DNA from 2 places in the Bacillus spongiae genome. Region 2 is predicted to be linked to the other one. Evidence: a T-box and tRNA genes for the amino acid it is inferred to sense, from the RefSeq annotation. Region 2 holds a T-box; the other holds one or more tRNA genes.
What was found. The T-box of region 2 lies ahead of WAK64_RS12120 (tryptophan--tRNA ligase). A T-box ahead of a tRNA ligase gene usually reads a tRNA of that ligase, here a tRNA-Trp.
Positions count from the first base shown of each region.

Region 1: it encodes a tRNA-Trp, which carries the amino acid that the T-box ahead of WAK64_RS12120 (tryptophan--tRNA ligase) is inferred to sense. The anticodon was not compared.

Region 1 is NZ_JBBAXC010000003.1:168-6,025, reverse strand. It holds gene WAK64_RS04250 (hypothetical protein) at 300-467, opposite strand; gene WAK64_RS04245 (right-handed parallel beta-helix repeat-containing protein) at 547-1,281, shown strand; gene WAK64_RS04240 (right-handed parallel beta-helix repeat-containing protein) at 2,249-3,121, shown strand; gene WAK64_RS04235 (GNAT family N-acetyltransferase) at 3,486-3,959, shown strand; tRNA gene WAK64_RS04230 (tRNA-Cys) at 4,298-4,371, opposite strand; tRNA gene WAK64_RS04225 (tRNA-Gly) at 4,380-4,454, opposite strand; tRNA gene WAK64_RS04220 (tRNA-Gln) at 4,458-4,529, opposite strand; tRNA gene WAK64_RS04215 (tRNA-His) at 4,569-4,644, opposite strand; tRNA gene WAK64_RS04210 (tRNA-Trp) at 4,656-4,729, opposite strand; tRNA gene WAK64_RS04205 (tRNA-Tyr) at 4,735-4,819, opposite strand; tRNA gene WAK64_RS04200 (tRNA-Thr) at 4,830-4,905, opposite strand; tRNA gene WAK64_RS04195 (tRNA-Phe) at 4,918-4,993, opposite strand; tRNA gene WAK64_RS04190 (tRNA-Asp) at 5,029-5,105, opposite strand; tRNA gene WAK64_RS04185 (tRNA-Met) at 5,112-5,185, opposite strand; tRNA gene WAK64_RS04180 (tRNA-Val) at 5,266-5,341, opposite strand; tRNA gene WAK64_RS04175 (tRNA-Glu) at 5,348-5,422, opposite strand; tRNA gene WAK64_RS04170 (tRNA-Ser) at 5,434-5,525, opposite strand; tRNA gene WAK64_RS04165 (tRNA-Asn) at 5,529-5,603, opposite strand; rRNA gene rrf (5S ribosomal RNA) at 5,611-5,726, opposite strand.
Region 2 is NZ_JBBAXC010000009.1:84,520-97,998, forward strand. It holds gene WAK64_RS12090 (Na(+)/H(+) antiporter subunit B) at 1-402, shown strand, start outside; gene WAK64_RS12095 (Na(+)/H(+) antiporter subunit C) at 402-746, shown strand; gene WAK64_RS12100 (Na+/H+ antiporter subunit D) at 739-2,220, shown strand; gene WAK64_RS12105 (Na+/H+ antiporter subunit E) at 2,227-2,703, shown strand; gene WAK64_RS12110 (Na(+)/H(+) antiporter subunit F1) at 2,703-2,990, shown strand; gene mnhG (monovalent cation/H(+) antiporter subunit G) at 2,971-3,351, shown strand; gene WAK64_RS12120 (tryptophan--tRNA ligase) at 3,508-4,503, opposite strand; T-box leader at 4,553-4,797, opposite strand; gene WAK64_RS12125 (2'-5' RNA ligase family protein) at 5,707-6,258, shown strand; gene WAK64_RS12130 (VOC family protein) at 6,803-7,165, opposite strand; gene WAK64_RS12135 (alpha/beta hydrolase) at 7,545-8,519, shown strand; gene WAK64_RS12140 (NAD-dependent succinate-semialdehyde dehydrogenase) at 8,815-10,251, opposite strand; gene WAK64_RS12145 (type 1 glutamine amidotransferase domain-containing protein) at 10,382-11,044, opposite strand; gene WAK64_RS12150 (LysR family transcriptional regulator) at 11,197-12,042, shown strand; gene rpiA (ribose 5-phosphate isomerase A) at 12,098-12,772, opposite strand; gene WAK64_RS12160 (SDR family NAD(P)-dependent oxidoreductase) at 13,083-13,479, shown strand, end outside.

The DNA of each region.
Region 1 (5,858 bases), on a different contig from region 2:
CTCGAGTGTTATGAAAGAGCTCGGCGTACGATTATAACGAAACGAGCTTGCTGTGAATAACTTGCCGTCTGTCCATGTCGGTCGTAACCAATCGAACTCACGTAATTCCGATTCAATATCGATTTGTAGTTCGTGCATGTTTATTCGCCTTCCCCCCCTATTATTTCAAATTTTTACACAATTACAGCCGAAATGTGTCGAGGGGTATTTTACCAATATAATACTTCTCGCTTAGATTCGTGCAAATATAGCGATTCATTTCCGTTTTTCGCATGTTTTCATCAAAAATATGCATTTAATTATATTTTTCGCCAGCCTGCCTGTCTTAGATCTGCAACTGAATGTGCACGTATGTGCCAACGATTTTCATCCGTATCTAATGAGTGAATCGCTTTTTTATCATCACTAACGACTAATTTTCCCGTTAAACCTAGTTGCGAATTGTTAACTGTGTCGCCGTCTTTCATGTTATTACCTCCTTTCATAATACTTTCGGTTCCTTCATACAGTGTAAAAGTGTCATTTATTCGAAAGTGGGATGATAATATGAGGACATCACAACGAAACAGCTTTTTTCTGGTTGCTATTGTTTTCACCACGCTCTTCTTTTTAGCTATCCTCACCGTAATAGGTATCGTAATCTTTAACGAAAAAACAATCGTTGTGCCAGATGAAGAAGGCACGATATCAGGTGCAGTTGCTATTGCTGAGCCTGGTGATATTATTTTAGTAAAAGCGAAAGAGGATGGTAACCCTTATGAGGAAAACGTTTCTATTAGTACAGAAAACATTAAACTCGTTGGGATTGGGAAAACACAACCGTTTGTAATGGGGGATGAAGCAAACGCGATTACAGTTTTAGATACTACAGGTGTTCTAGTGAAAAATTTTCGAGTTCAAGCCGTAGGAGGATCCGGTGATTCTGGTATTTCGTTAAATAATGCAAACCATAACTTAATTAAAGGAAATACCTCTAATGATAATGATGATTTTGGCATAACCGTATTTGATTCTGACTTTAATATAATAAAAGAAAATATTTTGAATCAAAATGCGTTTGGGATGAACATTACTAATGATTCAGATTCTAATCTCGTTAAAAGAAATGTGCTTAACGACAATAGTGATCTTGGAATTAGCCTATCTGCTAGTTCTAATGAAAATAGTGTTTTTTTTAACATCGCGTTCGGTAATACGTTTGACGACATTCAAGATGCAGACGACAACAACTTCAAAGGGAACGAGTGTGATAACAGTGACCCAGGCGGCCTTTGTAATTAGCATCTTGCTGGGTCTTTTTAAAACTCGAATTGACTTGCCGCTGTCTCACCCGTAGGAAACTCCTTCAAAACGCCGTAATCAAATAGCGCCATCAATTCGAGTGTAAAATCTTCGCCATCATTACGTCCCTTTCAACGCCGAACATGGCGATATAACTCGAGCAATTACGGCTACACTCAGCTGAGTCTGCGAGTTTTCAACGATTTGGCGAAAATACAGTTAATTGCGTGGTTAGATCCGCTCATTCTTCCAACTCCTTTACGTATCCTTTTGCGAGCCACGTTGCCGGTACGGTTTTACGGTACATTTCCCAAAAAGGCTCACCCGCTTAACGATTAGGCTTCTTTTCTTCAGCGACTTCCGTCCATACCCAATGCATTTTCACCATTTTAAATTGACTCATTCGCATCCCCTCGTTTAGATGTATACATTTCCGTCATGATGTTCTTATAGAAAAAAAGTATAGTTTCGGTTGACAATTTACAACTTTACACGTGCCTTTAAATGGTGAGTTTGCATTTCGCACACCAACCAAACAAATTGACATAGACAAATACTTTGGATCATCGGCTTTTCATAGGTTTATCATTTTCGATAGCTTTTCTCTCATTTCGCTCTCACTTTCACGAATTTTTTATACACACATAACCCCTGTTTTATTCTAATCAGCAATATAAGAAGAGTATTTATGAAAGAGTAATATTCTATTTATATTTGCCTAGTTCCAACAAATAGCACTATCGAAACTATTCGAAGTAGTGATAGAACTAAAAATGAAGAAATTCACTATTCAATTGGTAGGCGTTACCGCAAATCAAAGCGGTTCTTTCACCACACCGACACTAATGTAATACAAAAGAGAAAGATCAACGATTAGTCAACAGCACATTTATTCATATAGTACAAGCAGTGCTTGTGTTTCATTCATATAATCTACTAACTGTGATTTTAAGGGGAGGTAAATATTGTGACATTACGAATCGTGCCTACAGATGATTTTCCAACCGTACAAGCTGCCATTGATGACTCTGCCCCTGGCGATAGTATTAAACTATTGGTGGGGACGTTTGATGGGTTTGAGGTTACAGTAGAAAACTTAAAAATCTTTGGTTGCGGGATAGGTCGGACGATTATTTCAGGTCAACCTGCCCAAGGTAATATTGGTGTGGTTGTAAAGGCTAATCGTACAGTATTACAAGGATTTACGGTTCAGGGATTTTTGGATTCTGGTGTTCTAATTGAGTTTACTTATGAAAATAATGTTGTAAAAGAAATCGAATCGAGATTTAATACATTGAGAGGTCTTATTATTTTGGGAGTAAACAATCTCATATTAAACTGTAAGGTAGCAAATAATGCAGATGTCGGTATATTAGCTAGCAGAAACAATTGTATTATGAATTGTAAAATGACAAATAATGATCGAGGTTTTAACGGCGGTATAAATAACATATTAATCCATAACTTGTTCAAGGAATCTGGTTTAACCGGCTGCTTTTTAGGAAACAACAGTATTGCCTTTAGGAATACATTCCTCAATGGTTTAAGAGGTCTTGACGTCAATAGCAATAATATGATTATTGAAAACATGTCATGCAGAAACAGTGAGACTGGAATATTAATCTCTTCTGATGATAATGTTATTGACTCAAACTTAACACGTAATAACAATCTTTCAGGTATCAATGTGATGGAATTTGCAACAAATAACACAATTAGGTTCAACAAGGCATTTAACAATTCGTTATTTGATATTCAAGCTACCCCTCCAGCTAACGAAAACAACACTTTTAACGGCAACAAGTGCGGGAATAGCTTCCCACCAGAACTTTGTACTTAAACGAATCATATTCGTGTCATTTCGACTCACCATAGTAGAGTTTCCTCCCCCTCGTATGTATTTCCCTATTCCAACAAGTAATCTTGTTAACAGCAATATGAACGCCTCAACAATGTTCTTTTTCTCCTCCCTCTTCAACTTATTTGACAGGCCTTGATGGCACGTTTCCTGTATTATTAGAATAATCTTCTTACGTATAATCTCTTAAACAGAAAATATTGATTCAACAAGTTATATTTCTTGATAGGGAAATATCATACTATAGAAGTAGTTGTTAATAATTAAATACAAGAAATTGACCTTTTTTGTAAAGAACAGTATTGATAGCTTTAGTGCAACATAAACCGTAGAAATGAGGGGTACTATGAACTTAACAATTAAGAAAATGGATATTAATTCAGCTAAAACTATCCTAAGTTGGAGATATGAAAAACCATATGATTTTTATAATAATGATATAACTGAAGAAGGAATAAATGAACTGCTTGATGGTTCTTATCAAGCTATCATTGACAAAAATAATAAAATCTTTGGTTACTTATGTATAGGGGAGTCAGCTCAAATCCCGGTTGGACATAAACATGGTGTATATAATGATAAGTATGTAGATATGGGTCTTGGAATGGACCCATATTATGTAGGAAAAGGATACGGGTATGAATTTTGTACATATATAATGAACCACATAAAAGAAAACTCCCCGGGGATCCCTATAAGACTATCAGTTGCAACATTTAACGACAGAGCTATTAATTTATACGAGAAACTAGGATTCATAAAGAAGGACAAGTTCACAACTGACTTTGCAGAGTTCATAACGATGATTAAAGATAATTAACAATACTATTCAATTATCGGAGATTTTAATGAAATTAACCTTAAGCTCAGAGCAGTAAACTCTGAGCTTGTTTGCGTGCTTTTTACTGTGTGATTTAACCTGTAAATTAAAATGTAAACGTAATTTATCTTGTTACTTTAAGTTTTCTCCACAATACCTAAACTACATATCGATAAGAAAGAGGACTTTTTATGTCGATATGACTAAATTGCTCAAATCGAACATAAAAAAACAATACATTCTATGTGTATTGTTGGTTATAAGTATGTATATCGATTTTTAATGCTAAAGTACATTTAAAATCTTATTTGTCTGCTCATTTTGCCATACAGTCAAAATGGAGGCGGCAACCGGATTTGAACCGGTGATAAAGGTTTTGCAGACCTCTGCCTTACCACTTGGCTATGCCGCCATTTAAATTGGAGCGGAAGACGGGATTTGAACCCGCGACCCCCACCTTGGCAAGGTGGTGTTCTACCACTGAACTACTTCCGCAAGCTGGGCTAGCTGGATTCGAACCAACGCATGACGGAGTCAAAGTCCGTTGCCTTACCGCTTGGCTATAGCCCAATAATAGTATATGCCATCTATTTACTTATGTGAATAAAATGGGGCGGCTGATGGGAATCGAACCCACGAATGTCGGAACCACAATCCGATGCGTTAACCACTTCGCCACAGCCGCCATTATTTAATTGGCAGGGGCAGTAGGAATCGAACCCACACCAAAGGTTTTGGAGACCTTCGTTCTACCGTTAAACTATGCCCCTATAAATGGTGGAGGGGGACGGATTCGAACCGCCGAACCCTGAGGGAGCGGATTTACAGTCCGCCGCGTTTAGCCACTTCGCTACCCCTCCACAAATGATCTGGTGCCGGCAAGAGGACTTGAACCCCCAACCTACTGATTACAAGTCAGTTGCTCTACCAGTTGAGCTACACCGGCATGATTTTTAAATGGTGGCTCGGGACGGAATCGAACCGCCGACACATGGATTTTCAGTCCATTGCTCTACCAACTGAGCTACCGAGCCATTTAATCATGACTTTTGTGAATCTAATTATATTATGGCGGTCCGGACGGGACTCGAACCCGCGACCTCCTGCGTGACAGGCAGGCATTCTAACCAACTGAACTACCGGACCAATGTATTGCGGGGGCAGGATTTGAACCTGCGACCTTCGGGTTATGAGCCCGACGAGCTACCAGACTGCTCCACCCCGCGACGATAATAGCGTGAAAATTAATAACTATGTAATTTCATTTTTCAAATATTTTAAGCGATATTTGAAAGTTAAACATTAATGGTGGAGGATGACGGGATCGAACCGCCGACCCTCTGCTTGTAAGGCAGATGCTCTCCCAGCTGAGCTAATCCTCCGTATAATGGTGACCCGTACGGGATTCGAACCCGTGTTACCGCCGTGAAAGGGCGGTGTCTTAACCGCTTGACCAACGGGCCATAATACTCGATGGCGGAGAGCAAGGGATTCGAACCCTTGAGACAGCGGTAACCGTCTACACGATTTCCAATCGTGCTCCTTCGACCTCTCGGACAGCTCTCCAATTGGCTCCGCAGGCAGGATTCGAACCTGCGACCGATCGGTTAACAGCCGATAGCTCTACCACTGAGCTACTGCGGAACATTATGCCTGGCGACGTCCTACTCTCACAGGGGGAAGCCCCCAACTACCATCGGCGCTAAAGAGCTTAACTTCCGTGTTCGGTATGGGAACGGGTGTGACCTCTTTGCTATTGCCACCAGACTTTTTTCAAAGACAAGTATTATTATACAGCTTTTAATATATTTTTCAAGAGTTTTTTTAAATTTTACCCTCAAAACTAGATAAAGATTGATGAAGAGTGAGTAATCACCGTTCTTACGCTGTCCAGCTACA
Region 2 (13,479 bases):
TTACAAACTGTAACAACCGTTGCCGCCTTTATGATTATTTTGTTTTCCATTCAACTATTCTTCGCAGGCCATTATTATCCTGGTGGAGGTTTTATTGGTGGATTAATGACGGCTGGCGCTTTGGTGCTATTATTGCTCGCTTTCGACATTAAAACTGTAGCGTGTATATTACCCATAGATTATAAAATCTTAACAGCGATTGGATTATTATTTTCCGTTGGGACAGGAGCAGGCGCTCTCTTATTTGATGTCCCTTTCTTAACACATGCGTTTAATGATTTTTATCTCCCATTGCTTGGTAAACAATCTCTTCATACAGCAGTCCTCTTCGATATAGGTGTATACCTTGTCGTAATCGGTGTCACCATGACCATTATTCAAACGATTGGAGAGAGCGATTAATGGAAATATTAATGTCTATCGTCATTGGCTTTTTATTCATGAGTGCAGTTTATTTAATTCTGTCAAAAAGCCTATTAAGAATTATTATAGGAACAGGACTTTTAAGCCATGGCGCCCATCTTTTAATCTTAACGATGGGTGGGTTAAAAAGTGATGGTGCTGCTCCTCTGCTTGGAGAGTATGCGAAATCCTATGTTGACCCCTTACCACAAGCCCTTATATTAACTGCTATCGTCATAAGCTTTGGGGTTACTTCCTTCTTTTTAGTACTTGCTTATCGAGCCTATCAAGAAATAGGAACAGACAATATGGAACAAATGAGAGGAAACGAAGGAAATGACTAATTTATTAATTTTACCTATCCTCATCCCTCTTTTAACAGCAATATCTCTAATGTTTTTTAGAAAGTGGGTTGGGGTGCAAAAATGGATATCCTTACTTTCAACGTTAGGAACTGTTATCGCATCCATTATTTTATTAAACACTGTATATACCGAGGGGATTCAAACCGTGAACCTTGGAAGCTGGACAGCTCCCTTTGGAATCACATTAGTTTCAGATCCCATTTCTGCATTACTAGTCACGACCACCAGCATCATTACGTTACTCGTACTGGTTTACTCTTTTAAATCGATAGGTGAGTCAAGAGAGAAATTCTACTTCTACCCTGTCGTCCAATTTTTATTAGTGGGTGTCGTTGGTGCGTTTACAACTGGAGATATCTTTAATCTATTTGTATTTTTCGAAGTGATGTTAATGGCTTCTTATGTGCTACTCGTCCTTGGTGGTACTCAAATTCAATTGCGAGAATCGATTAAATATATTTTAGTAAACGTGATCTCATCTGCATTGTTTGTTGTGGCCGTTGCTTATCTTTACTCAGTTGTAGGAACACTAAATATGGCTCAAATCGGTGAACGAATTGCAGCAATTAATCAACCTGGCATCATTACGGTTATTGCTGTGTTATTTTTAATCGTATTCGGCCTAAAGGGTGCTATTTTTCCGCTTTATTATTGGCTTCCGGGCTCTTACTTTGCACCACCAATACCTGTATTAGCGCTATTCGGTGCATTATTAACGAAAGTCGGAGTATACTCTATCTTACGTACTTACACTTTGTTTTTTAATCTTGATACAGAGTTTACTCATACTTTATTAATGGGACTTGCTCTCCTTACCATCTTGGTAGGTATTGTCGGAGCAATTGCTTATTGGGACGTTAAGAAAATTATTATTTATAACATCATTATCGCCGTTGGAGTCATTCTCTTTGGGGTTTCCGTGAATAATGAGTTTTCACTTCAAGGTTCGGTGTATTACTTGATTCATGACATGCTGATTAAAGCTTCCTTATTTTTACTTATTGGTGTGATGATTAAAATAAGTGGAACGAGTAATTTAAGACAAATGGGTGGAATGTTGAAGCACTTCCCTCTTCTTGGCTGGACATTTTTCATTGCAACCTTGTCTTTAGCTGGTATTCCACCGTTTAGTGGATTTGTAGGTAAGTTATTGATCATTAAAGGAGCATTAATAGCTGAGCACTATATTGGAGCAGGTATAATCTTACTTTCAAGCTTGTTTGTTCTCTATTCTGTAATGAAAATCTTTATGAATGGCTTTTGGGGAGAGCCTCAAGAATGTAAAGTGGAAAATAAAACTACTGTTCATTACTTATGGGCGCCAGGAGCTATACTCGTGTTGCTTGCTGTAGTGTACGGCTTTAGTGCAGATTACATTCGCCCAATAATGATTCAAGCAACGGATGTATTAATGGATCCTCAAATCTATATACAAGCCGTTTTAAAGGAGTAGTGTCACATGTCCTTACAAATTTTATTAAATTTCACACTTGCCTTTTTATGGATGTTCCTAACTGTTTCATTTACAGCTGATACATTTTTAGTTGGGTTTATCCTAGGAATAATCATTATCTTTTCGTTTCGCCGCTTTTTTCCATCGAGATTTTATTTAGTTCGATTCATTGCCATCGTCCAACTTGGCTATATTTTCTTAATTGAACTACTCAAGTCAAATATCTCTGTGTTAAAAACGATTTTAAAACCAAAACTAGATATTAAACCTGGCATTTTCGCTTATCCGACCCAATTAAAGAGTGATTGGGAAATAACCATATTGGCGAACTTAATTACGCTAACACCGGGTACACTCGTCATGGATGTTTCACTTGATAATAAAATTCTTTATGTTCATGCGATTGATGTGGATGATGTAGATGATGCCATAGACAGTATTCGAAACACATTTGAGAAGGCCATCATGGAGGTGACTCGATAATGCTTGAAGTGATTATTCAAATTTCTTTAATTGCTGTCTCACTCTCCATGCTTGGTTTAATATATCGTGTAGTGAAAGGTCCTTCTATTCCCGACCGAGTCGTTGCGCTAGATGCTATTGGCATTAACTTAGTCGCTTTCGTAGCCCTTATCTCTATGCTACTTGAGACTCACGCATTTTTAGAAGTGATTCTGCTTATCGGAATACTAGCCTTTATCGGAACAGTTGCCTTTTCTAAATTTTTAGAGAAAGGGGCGATTATTGAACGTGATCGAGACAATCATTAGTGTCTTCATTGGATTCTTTGTTATTGCTGGAGCTTTTCTGACCCTTGTTACTGCTTTTGGGGTTATTCGCTTACCTGATGTTTATACTAGAAACCATGCAGCATCAAAAAGCGCTACACTTGGTGTGATGTTCATTCTATTGGCTACTTTTTTGTATTTTTATATAACAGAAGATCATGTTAATACAAGAGTACTGTTAGGAATCTTTTTTATCTTTATTACAGCACCAGTAGCCGGACACTTGATTTCCCGTGCCGCCTACCATTCTGGTGTAAAGCTATGGGAAAAAAGCGTACGAGATGATTTGCAGTTCAAAGATAAATATGAACAAAACAATCAATCAGATAATATAAATTCGTGAATTACACCAAAGAAGGCATACGAAAAGCGTATGCCTTCTTTGGATATAATGGATATCCTTTTCTATAATTCTTCTCCAATAGAGCTATGGAATAGAACGAATGGTGTGAGTCATGGTTTGAATAACCATTGATGAATGCCTGCTATCCTTAATTTCTTAAATTACCCCTATTTTCCTTTTAATCTGTTTAAGAAAAGGAATACTAAGTCCTCTTGCCTTTTCGGCACCCTCTTGTAAAATATTATCGAGGGTTCCTGTAGATGCCATTAGCTCATTATATTTCTCCCTTGGCTCTTCAAGAAATCTATTCATCACCTTAAATAACTCTGCTTTCGCTTCTCCCCAACCGATACCATTTAAATATTGGTCTTTCATCTGCTGGGTTTCGCTAGGGGAAGCAAATTCTTTATACAACATAAAGATAATAGAAGTATGAGGATCTTTTGGTGCATCAGGAGGCAATGAATCCGTTTTAATTTTATTAATAAGTTTTTCTAATTTTTTTGGCTCTTCAAATATCGGTATTGTATTATTATAGCTTTTACTCATTTTGCGACCATCTAATCCAGGTAATATAGCCGTACTTTCCTGAATTTTATATTTTGGCAATCCGAATGTTTCCCCATAAGTATTATTGAAATTTTTTGCGATATCCCTAGCTATTTCAACATGTTGAACTTGATCCTTTCCAACTGGTACGATTTCTGTATTAAACATTAAAATATCTGCCGTCATTAAAATAGGGTAATTATAAATTCCCATGTTTACACCAAAATCAACATCTCTGTTATGCTGCTTATTACTATCAACGATTGATTTATAAGCGTGAGCTCTATTCATTAACCCTTTGGAAGCGAAGCAACTGAATATCCAATTTAACTCGAATATCTCGGGAACATCAGACTGTCTATAAAAGATGGTTTTATCAGCATCGAGACCTAAAGCTAACCAAGTTGCAGCGATTCCATATGATAGGTGTCGAAATTCTTTTGCATCATGGATTTTGGTTAGACCATGATAATCAGCAACAAAGTATGCTTGTTTATATTCTTGTATTTTTGCCAATTCTAAGGCAGGTTTTATCGCACCGATATAATTACCTAAATGAACTTGACCAGTGGGTTTAATTCCAGTTAAAATTGTTTTTTTCATATTAACCTCCAACTTCATGAAATATAAAAAGGGCTACTCAATCCTTAAAAACAAGGACGAGTAACCCGTGGTGCCACCTTTTTTCGTTTATCAAAATAAACGCACTTTATCCATACTGAAAAATAAATTCCAATACTTTGTCTTTTTTAACGGTAAGACTCTCCGCTAAACCTACTATTATTTCAGTCGAGTAGCTCAGAAGCCCATTCAACTATCGTTCCACACTGATTTCCACCAAACCATCAGTTCTCTGAAGCGGTCTAATAGCCTACTCTTCTTCTTCATCGCTGTTTTATTTTTTCTTAATTCTAAATTATGGATAGTAATTCGTCAAGAACTTGATGGGCAAGAAATGGAAAATTAATGATTTCTGCTGAAGTCATGAAAGCTTATGAACTTAAGCGACGACTATATGCAGTGATAGATGGTGAAAGTTCGGGTCAAAACCTAAATCATTACAGTGAGGCTTGCACGGAAACTCTCAAATTCAATAATGGTGGTTAATTATCCACTTATTATCCACAAAGTAAATTATTCTAAATCGAATACAACGTTCCGAAAGATTATGTGGAACAAAAGGATTGTTGTACATAGAGAATAATAAATTTACTAGACAAGTAAATACTCCTAACCATAGAAGAATTCAAATAAATTATTTTACGACCTTGGCTTAAACTTAGACAAGAAGAGAATTGACCTTCATACAAGATTATTGTTTCTGTATTTTCTAAAATTAAATTTTTGTTTATGTCTATTAAAAATAGATGATTTAGGAAAAAACTTAAAAAAGGAGTCATGTTTTTATTAGCGGATGCGATAATTGGGAACTATGTTTGAGGTTTTTGTTGATTTTTTGAGGTTCAATAAGTACACTGATTTTTTCCTAAAAGATCTAACAGAAGAAGAAATAAAGAAGAATATAAAATACCTTAGGGATTACAAATGTTTTCAAAATTAGAACACATAGATATTAGTTTACAATAAGAAAAATTGACATATTTAAAAAGATATCTTCCTTTTTTTGGTCTTTTTCTCTATGCATCAAGAGATTTCTCTACCTTTCATAGACTCACGAGGTTTCACCACTCTCACAAGAAAGACACAACCTATACGAAAACAACCTTTCTAGAGAATCCTATCATTTGTATGTTCTGAATTTTCTAGTAGAATTATTTTAACAAAACATAATAGGAGTGTAAAAAAATGAAAGTAGCGTATTTTATTGGCATTGTACCTCCAGAAGAATATATAGAGCGAATTGAATATTTTCAAAGGAAATGGAATACCCTATTAAGTGTTGAGCCTCATATCACTATAAAAGCTCAAGGGGGATTAACTCCAGATAAAAAGTGGATTGACAAAGTAAAAAAAGTAGGTGAGAATTTCAAACCTTTTCAGGTTTCATTAGATAAACCAAAGTATTTTGGAGATAACATATTATATTTAAGCGTTCACTCAACCAATTTATATAAATTACATCAATATTTGGTGCGAGAGATCTCACCATCAGAAGATTCAATACAACAGTATTTTGAACTTGATGACTTTGTCCCACACTTAACATTAGGCATAAAGCAGAGCATTGGTAATACTTCTGCTCGGTTGTCAAATGAAGTATTAACAGAAATGGAACAATGGGCCCATAAAGAATTGACACCTTACCCCAATTTTGAAGTGAATTTTATTAGAATTTATGAATTAAACATTGAAGAGCAACGATATGAAAAATATTTAGATATCCCTTTAAGCATTTGACTAATTAATATGAGACTTTTTCTTATAGGTTTCTTAACATTTGACCTTGTTCTATACTTAAATCTATGGCACGTTGAAATACATCCTTAAAGGATGGTTAGAAGTAACTGTGCCTAACAAAGCAGATGAGTGCATATAATCACCCATCTGCTTTGTATTAACAATACCTATTTCCATTTCCGTCTGGTACAACAACCATTTTCAGTTTTAATGTATAGCTCTTTACCATCTTATCTTTCCATGAGTAATTTTACAGACCTTTCGAAAACATACAAAAAAAGTTTTTATCGCTTTATATAATGGCCTTCTATAGAAATGAAACCAAACTCCCTTATGCGCTCAAGGTTTTACATCGTCCATATAAATGGATATGTGAAGTTTTTCAACGTCTTCTACCTTTATATTTAACTTATTTTTTGGCGGATTATGAAACAGCAAATACCCTATTAATGCTATTGTTGAACATTACTATTTACATAATAACATCTGCGGTATTACCATTGCGTTTTCATAAATGTACCTCAACGCTTTCTAGGAAAACGATTTACACCCGTTGAATCATCTCCACTCTGTTACCAAATGGATCTCTAAATTCAAAGCGTTTAAAGTTTGGTATCGGTACAGAATCTAATATGCTTATACCTATATCTGCTAACGTATTTTTCCAATACGAGATATCTTCTACTTCGTAAGCAATATGAGCTTTCGTATGCAATCGATTAAAACCATCTTCTGTTCCAATGTGAACATCCTTATTACCTACTTTAATCCAAAATCCTCCCCTTCCTTTGAGGGAGTCAGGTTTTTCAATTTCTGGAAGACCTAAAATATGACAATAGAACCTTCTTCCTTCTTCTTCAGCACCATTTGGAATCGTTATTTGAACATGATGTAATCCAATAATCATTGACAATCTCCCCCTTAGTAGAAATAAAATTAATACTAAATTCATTTTCATCAAATGATAGCACACCATTTCTATAAATTAAATTTCACATTTACTATCATAATAGATAAGAATTACTTATTACATAAATGATGAAACGTATATATTACCACCCTCCTTTAGGTCATCGCACTCATTCGTTTACAGCAGTAAAATTATCACCTAATAAATGACACCATTCTATATGTAATAAGAACATCCTATAGACATTCACTTATCACCCATTCCTAAAAGGCACTAAAGTAAAGATTTATTTTCATTTTCTGTAAACATTGACGGTTAGCTTGCTCCTTAAGTAGAATTTAAATGGGGCAATTTCATTTAAAGATGGAGGTGTAGTATGGAGCCAATTAATCAAAGTGAGCATCTAGTTGATCCTGAAATAAGGGGTATTATAGAGGCAATGGGTAGTATGAGTTTAACATCGGAAAATTATTTAGAAGTACGGAGACAAATGAAAGCGGTCTTCCCTTTGGATGTGACAGAACGATATGATGTGGAAATTGAAAACGTGTGGATTGATAATTTATTTGATGATTCTAAAATTAGGTTGGTCATTACAAAACCGAAAAATAAAACCCCTCATCTAAATCCACTAATTTATTCTGTTCATGGCGGTGGAATGATTGTTGGTAGTCCAGAATTAGATAATGAAAAGCATGCCTATTTAGCACATCACTATCATTTCATTGGTGTTTCTGTAGATTATCGTTTAGCCCCTGAATTTTCCCAACCTGCTCAATTGCATGATTGTTATTCAGGAATTAAATGGTGTATCGACAACGCTAAAGAATTAAATATTGATATTGGGAAAATAGCTGTTGCAGGTGAAAGTGCTGGAGCTGGATTAGCTGGTGGAATGGCATTATTTATCCGTGATCGTCAAGAATTTACGATCCATCATTTGCGGTTATCTGTACCGATGCTAGATGACCGTTCGACTACCAAAGAGGTTCATCCATTTAATGGTGAGTACTTTTTCAATGATGCCATCAATTATTTTGGATGGAAGTCTGTTCTTAAACAAGAGCCTGGAACTGAAGGAATCTCAGAATATTATTCCCCAGCAAGGGCTAAAACTTTGAAAGGCTTACCTAGCACCTATTTATGTGTAGGATCTATTGAACTATTTGCTGATGAGACATTGGATTTCGCAAAACGCTTAATGTATGACGGGGTACTTACAGAACTGCATGTCTATCCTGGATATCATCATTTAGGGTTAAACGTTCCAGATGCTTTTCATAGTAAAAAAGAGGCGGATAATAGCTTAAATGCCTTACTTAGAGCTTTAAAAATAGCCAAAAGTAAGTGATTGGATATTTTACAAACAAGCTGGTCTTTTCAAATGTAAGCCCTCTTTATACTTTAGTTGCCATTTGGCGGCTCTTTTTTTCATTTCACCTATATCCCGTTCTCTTTGTTCCTCCACAATTGCGCCCGACTCATAAAGATAAGGCCTTCCCTCCCTAAGAGAAGGACCCTATTTGAATAAATTCAACCTTCGATTAATCAGTAAATCTATAAAACTCAAAATATATACCATTGTATAAATAAAGAATACTCACAGCCTGCCTATCACCTGTCATTACCTTTTTCTGTTTGATTGTTTAGTTTTGGATGAATGACCCGATTGAAATATACTTTAGTTCTAAGTACTCTTCAATTCCAAAATAGCCTCCCTCTCTACCTAGACCACTTTCTTTATAACCACCAAAAGGGGCTTGCGCCGTAGAGGGGAGTCCATCATTTACACCCACTACCCCATATTCTAGATTATTCATAAATAATGCCGCTTCATTCATGTTATTTGTAAACACATAAGCAGCAAGGCCAAATGCACTATTATTCGCTCTATCCACTACCTCATCAATTGTCTTAAAAGAGGTGATAGGAGCTAATGGACCAAACGTTTCATCTTGCATACAGAGCATATCATCTGTCACATTTCCAATTACAGTAGGCTGAATAAAGTACCCCTTTTTCTCCATAGTTCTTTTTCCACCTGTTAAAATGGATGCACCTTTCTTTACAGCATCTTCAATATGATCCATTACTTTTGTTATAGCAGCTTCATTAATCAACGGTCCTATGTCAACATTATTGTTTAACCCATTTCCAATGGATAAACGTGAAACCTGTTCTATCAATCTATCTGTGAATCTTTCCATTATATCTTCATGAACATAAAAACGATTCGTTGCCACACATGCCTGACCTGCATTACGAAATTTTGATTGAATCGCTCCTTCAACTGCTTTCTCGATATCTGCATTCTTCATGACAATGAATGGCGCATGTCCACCTAATTCTAGGGATAATTTTTTCACTGTATCAGAAGCTTTTCTCATTAGTAGTTTTCCGACAGGAGTTGATCCTGTAAAGGTTAACTTTCTCACTCTTTTATCTTGTAACCAAACGTCCCCAATTTGTTTGGCATTACCTGTCACAATATTCAATACACCTTTTGGAAAATTGGCCCTTTCTGCTAATTGAATTAATTTTAAAGCAGTAAACGGAGTTTCTTCAGAGGGCTTTATTACGACTGTACACCCCGCTGCTAACGCTGGAGCAAGTTTTCTTGTAATCATGGCTGCTGGAAAATTCCAAGGTGTGATAGCTGCTACAACTCCTACTGGCTCCTTTTTTACAATAATATGTTTATTCACTGAAGAGGCTGGAATCGTATCGCCATAGTTTCGTTTTGCTTCCTCTGCATACCATAACACATAGTCATTTGCATATTGGACTTCTGCTAATGCTTCCTTTAATGGTTTCCCTTGCTCGATTGTCATAATCTGAGCTAACTCGTCTGTATGTTCTTTAATTAATTGATGCCATTGGTAAAGAAATTGACTTCTATCGTTAGCAGTCTTTTTTGACCATGGAACAAAAGCTTGTGAGGCAGCTTCAACAGCCAGAGTAGCTTCTGCCGTTCCACTGTTTGAAACCTCCCCTATCCTTTCTTTCGTTGCCGGGTTTATAACAGACATGACGTCTTTCGTTTCTACCCAATGACCGTTTATATAATTTTGTTTAATAAACATCTAGAACACTCCTTTACCTGTTATTTACCATAAAGACTTGTATTATCCCTCATCGATACTCTATCGACATAGAAAGCAGCTGAAACACAGAATCAACCCTTCTATGTGCCAGCTGCTTTTACGACTAAATTTATTTTAATACTTTTATTATTTCTTTAGCGATGATTCCTGATGATACAGGGTCACGACTCGTTATAATTTGATCATCTGCCCAGACCGCTAATTCAGGTGTATCTAATTCGCCCACATATGTCCCAACTTTGGCTAATTCTTGTTCTACACTATAAGGTAGGAATTCTAATACTTCTTTTGGTTCATAGGCATCCGGAAAGGCCGTTACCTTCTTCCCTTCTATGATGGATTTGCCATCTTCTCTATAAGTAAACGCTAGTACAGCAGGGGCATGACACTCTGCAGCAACAATTCCTTTATTATCATAGATTTCATTGATTAAGCGATGAGCATGTGGGTCATACGCTACATCGAACATAGGACCATGTCCACCCACAAACAATATGACATCATAATCCTCTCCGTGTAAGTCTGCTAAACGTAGAGTATCCTTCCAACGTCCAAGCTTTTCAAACTCTTTTGACTCACCATTCGGATCCCATTGCTCGGTTAAAGAAAACTGATCAACCTTTCCATCTCCGCCTTTAGGCGATGCAATTGTAACCTTATGACCCGCTTCTTCTAATGCGTTAAGTGGAACATGGAATTCCTCTGACCAATAACCTGTACGATATGATTTTACTGCTATTCCATTTGATATAACCATTAATACATTTGCCATGTCTATTCCTCCTAATAATGAAAATTACACATGTAACTTTATTTAAGTGTTAAAATTGTCTTCGCTACTTCTATAGGTTATCATCAATACTAAAGATTATGTTCTTCCATTATGTTAGATGGGAATAACGGAAAGTTATAAGGGTGAGAGAAATGAAAATGGAATGGTTAGAAGCCTTTCAAATAACGGCAGAGACGCAAAGCTTAACTAAATCAAGCGAACTATTACACATTAGTCAACCTGCTTTAAGTAAACAAATAAGAAATCTTGAAATTGACTTAGGTGTCAGTTTATTTATTCGATCCTCCACTGGTGTTCGATTAACTCCTGCCGGTGAAATTTTGTTAAAGGGCAGTAAAAATATACTAAAGGAAATCAATTCTGTCCGGAAAGAGATTAGTCTTAGTCAAGGAATAAGTAATATCACCATCGGGTCTTGGCCAAGTATAGCAACGTCATATCTTCCTCATAAATTTGCAAAGCAAGAGCTTAAAGATAGATTTAAAATTAAAATCTCACATAGCTTTCTGGAATTATTATCAGGTTTAGAGAGTGGATTAATTGATGTTGCGTTATTTGATGATCGAGAAATCAAACATTCTTATTATTCAAAGTTTTTATTTTCAGAACCATTCTTTCTTTTTATCAATGCCCACCATCCTCTTTATACTAATCAATCCTCTATTTCCTTTCATGAAATCAAAGAGGAATCGTTTGTTGTTCTTCCTTCTACTTGCGATGCTAGAGTGTTGGTTGAAAAAGAATTTATTTCAAAAGGCGCTTCTTTAAAGGTCGCTTCTGAAATTGAATTTGGTCAAAGCATATTAGGATTTGTTGAAGCAAATCTTGGCATAACCATTCTTCCAGAAATTTTTATACAAAACACCTCCGAAAATGTTAAGGCCATCGCCATCAACGACTTTAATATATCACGTGATGTTTCTCTAATAGCAAATGACGAAACGCTCGGAAAAAAAGTCGCTGCAATGTTACAATAACGATTTTTTTATTTTTTTGAAATGAGCTCAACTAGATAAACATTCATTCAAATTTTCATTTAGATATGACCTTTAGATTATTATGACCGGTTCCGATAATAACAACATTTGTCGTATGAATAAATAATCCCGTTTCAATCACACCAGTAATGAGCTTTAACTTCCTATCCAAGGATTTAGGATGATCTATCGCTTTAAAATCACAATCTACTATGTAATTCCCGTTATCCGTTACAAATGGTTTCTTGTTATTATGTAACCTTAGTTTAGATGTTGCACCAACCTGATTAATTCTTTTTAAGGTCCCCTCCCATCCAAAAGGTAACACTTCAATTGGTAGAGGGAATTTCCCTAGTTTAGAAACAATTTTAGATTCATCTGCAACAATAATATTATAGTTAGATGAAACGGCTACTATTTTCTCTCTGAATAGCGCTCCTCCTCCGCCTTTTATTAGATTAAAGTTTGGGTCAATTTCATCTGCTCCATCAATCGTTATGTCTATCGAATTAATATCAGAAAAGCCGACAACATCCATATTGTACTTAGAAGCTAATGCTGCTGTTTCTACAGATGTACAAATAACTTTAATCTGTAAGCTGTCATCCATTACCTTCTCACCTAATAATTTTATTGTCCAATAAACTGTACTTCCCGTTCCAAGACCAACAATCATTCCATCTTTAACAAATTCAACTGCTTTTTCTCCTGCTAATTGTTTTTGATTCATCCTAATTCTCTCCTCTTTATTCCAATTGGTATCGTATTGCTATTTTTTCACCTTATTGCATGAAAAATCGGTTAATCCCACCGTTATATTCTTAGTAAATCCTATTTTTTTAACTTTTCCCGAATGCTCTGTAATAAAACGATATTTTATTTAACCATTCATAAGGTAGTAATTGCTCTAAAAAAACGATTTATTTTAATAAAAATAAATCATTTCTCTTGATATTCTACCTATTGGTAGGTAGAATATGTTCAAGAAGTAATGTTTTACTTACTTTTTAAAGAATAATTCTAACCAAGGGGGAAATATAATGAATTTTAATAGAAAAGTAGTCGTTATTGCAGGTGGCAGTTCAGGAATAGGAAAAGCGACTGCCAAACGCTTTATTGATGAAGGCGCAAAAGTAGTGATAAATGGGAGAAGGGAGCGTTTATTAATAGAAACAGCAAATGAACTTGATCCCTCCGGTAAAAATATAGCTTATATAGCTGGGGATATTAGTATTAAATCTACTTCTGTGAGATTAATAGAGAAAGCCGTTGAAGTATTTGGCGGTGTGGATGTACTCGTATGTAATACGGGAATCTTTAAACCGACTGGATTTTTGGATCATGAAGAAGAAGACTTGAATAATTATATTAATGTCATCCTTAAAGGAACCTTCTATTCCGCGCAAGCTGCCATCCCTGAAATGAAAAAACGTGGCG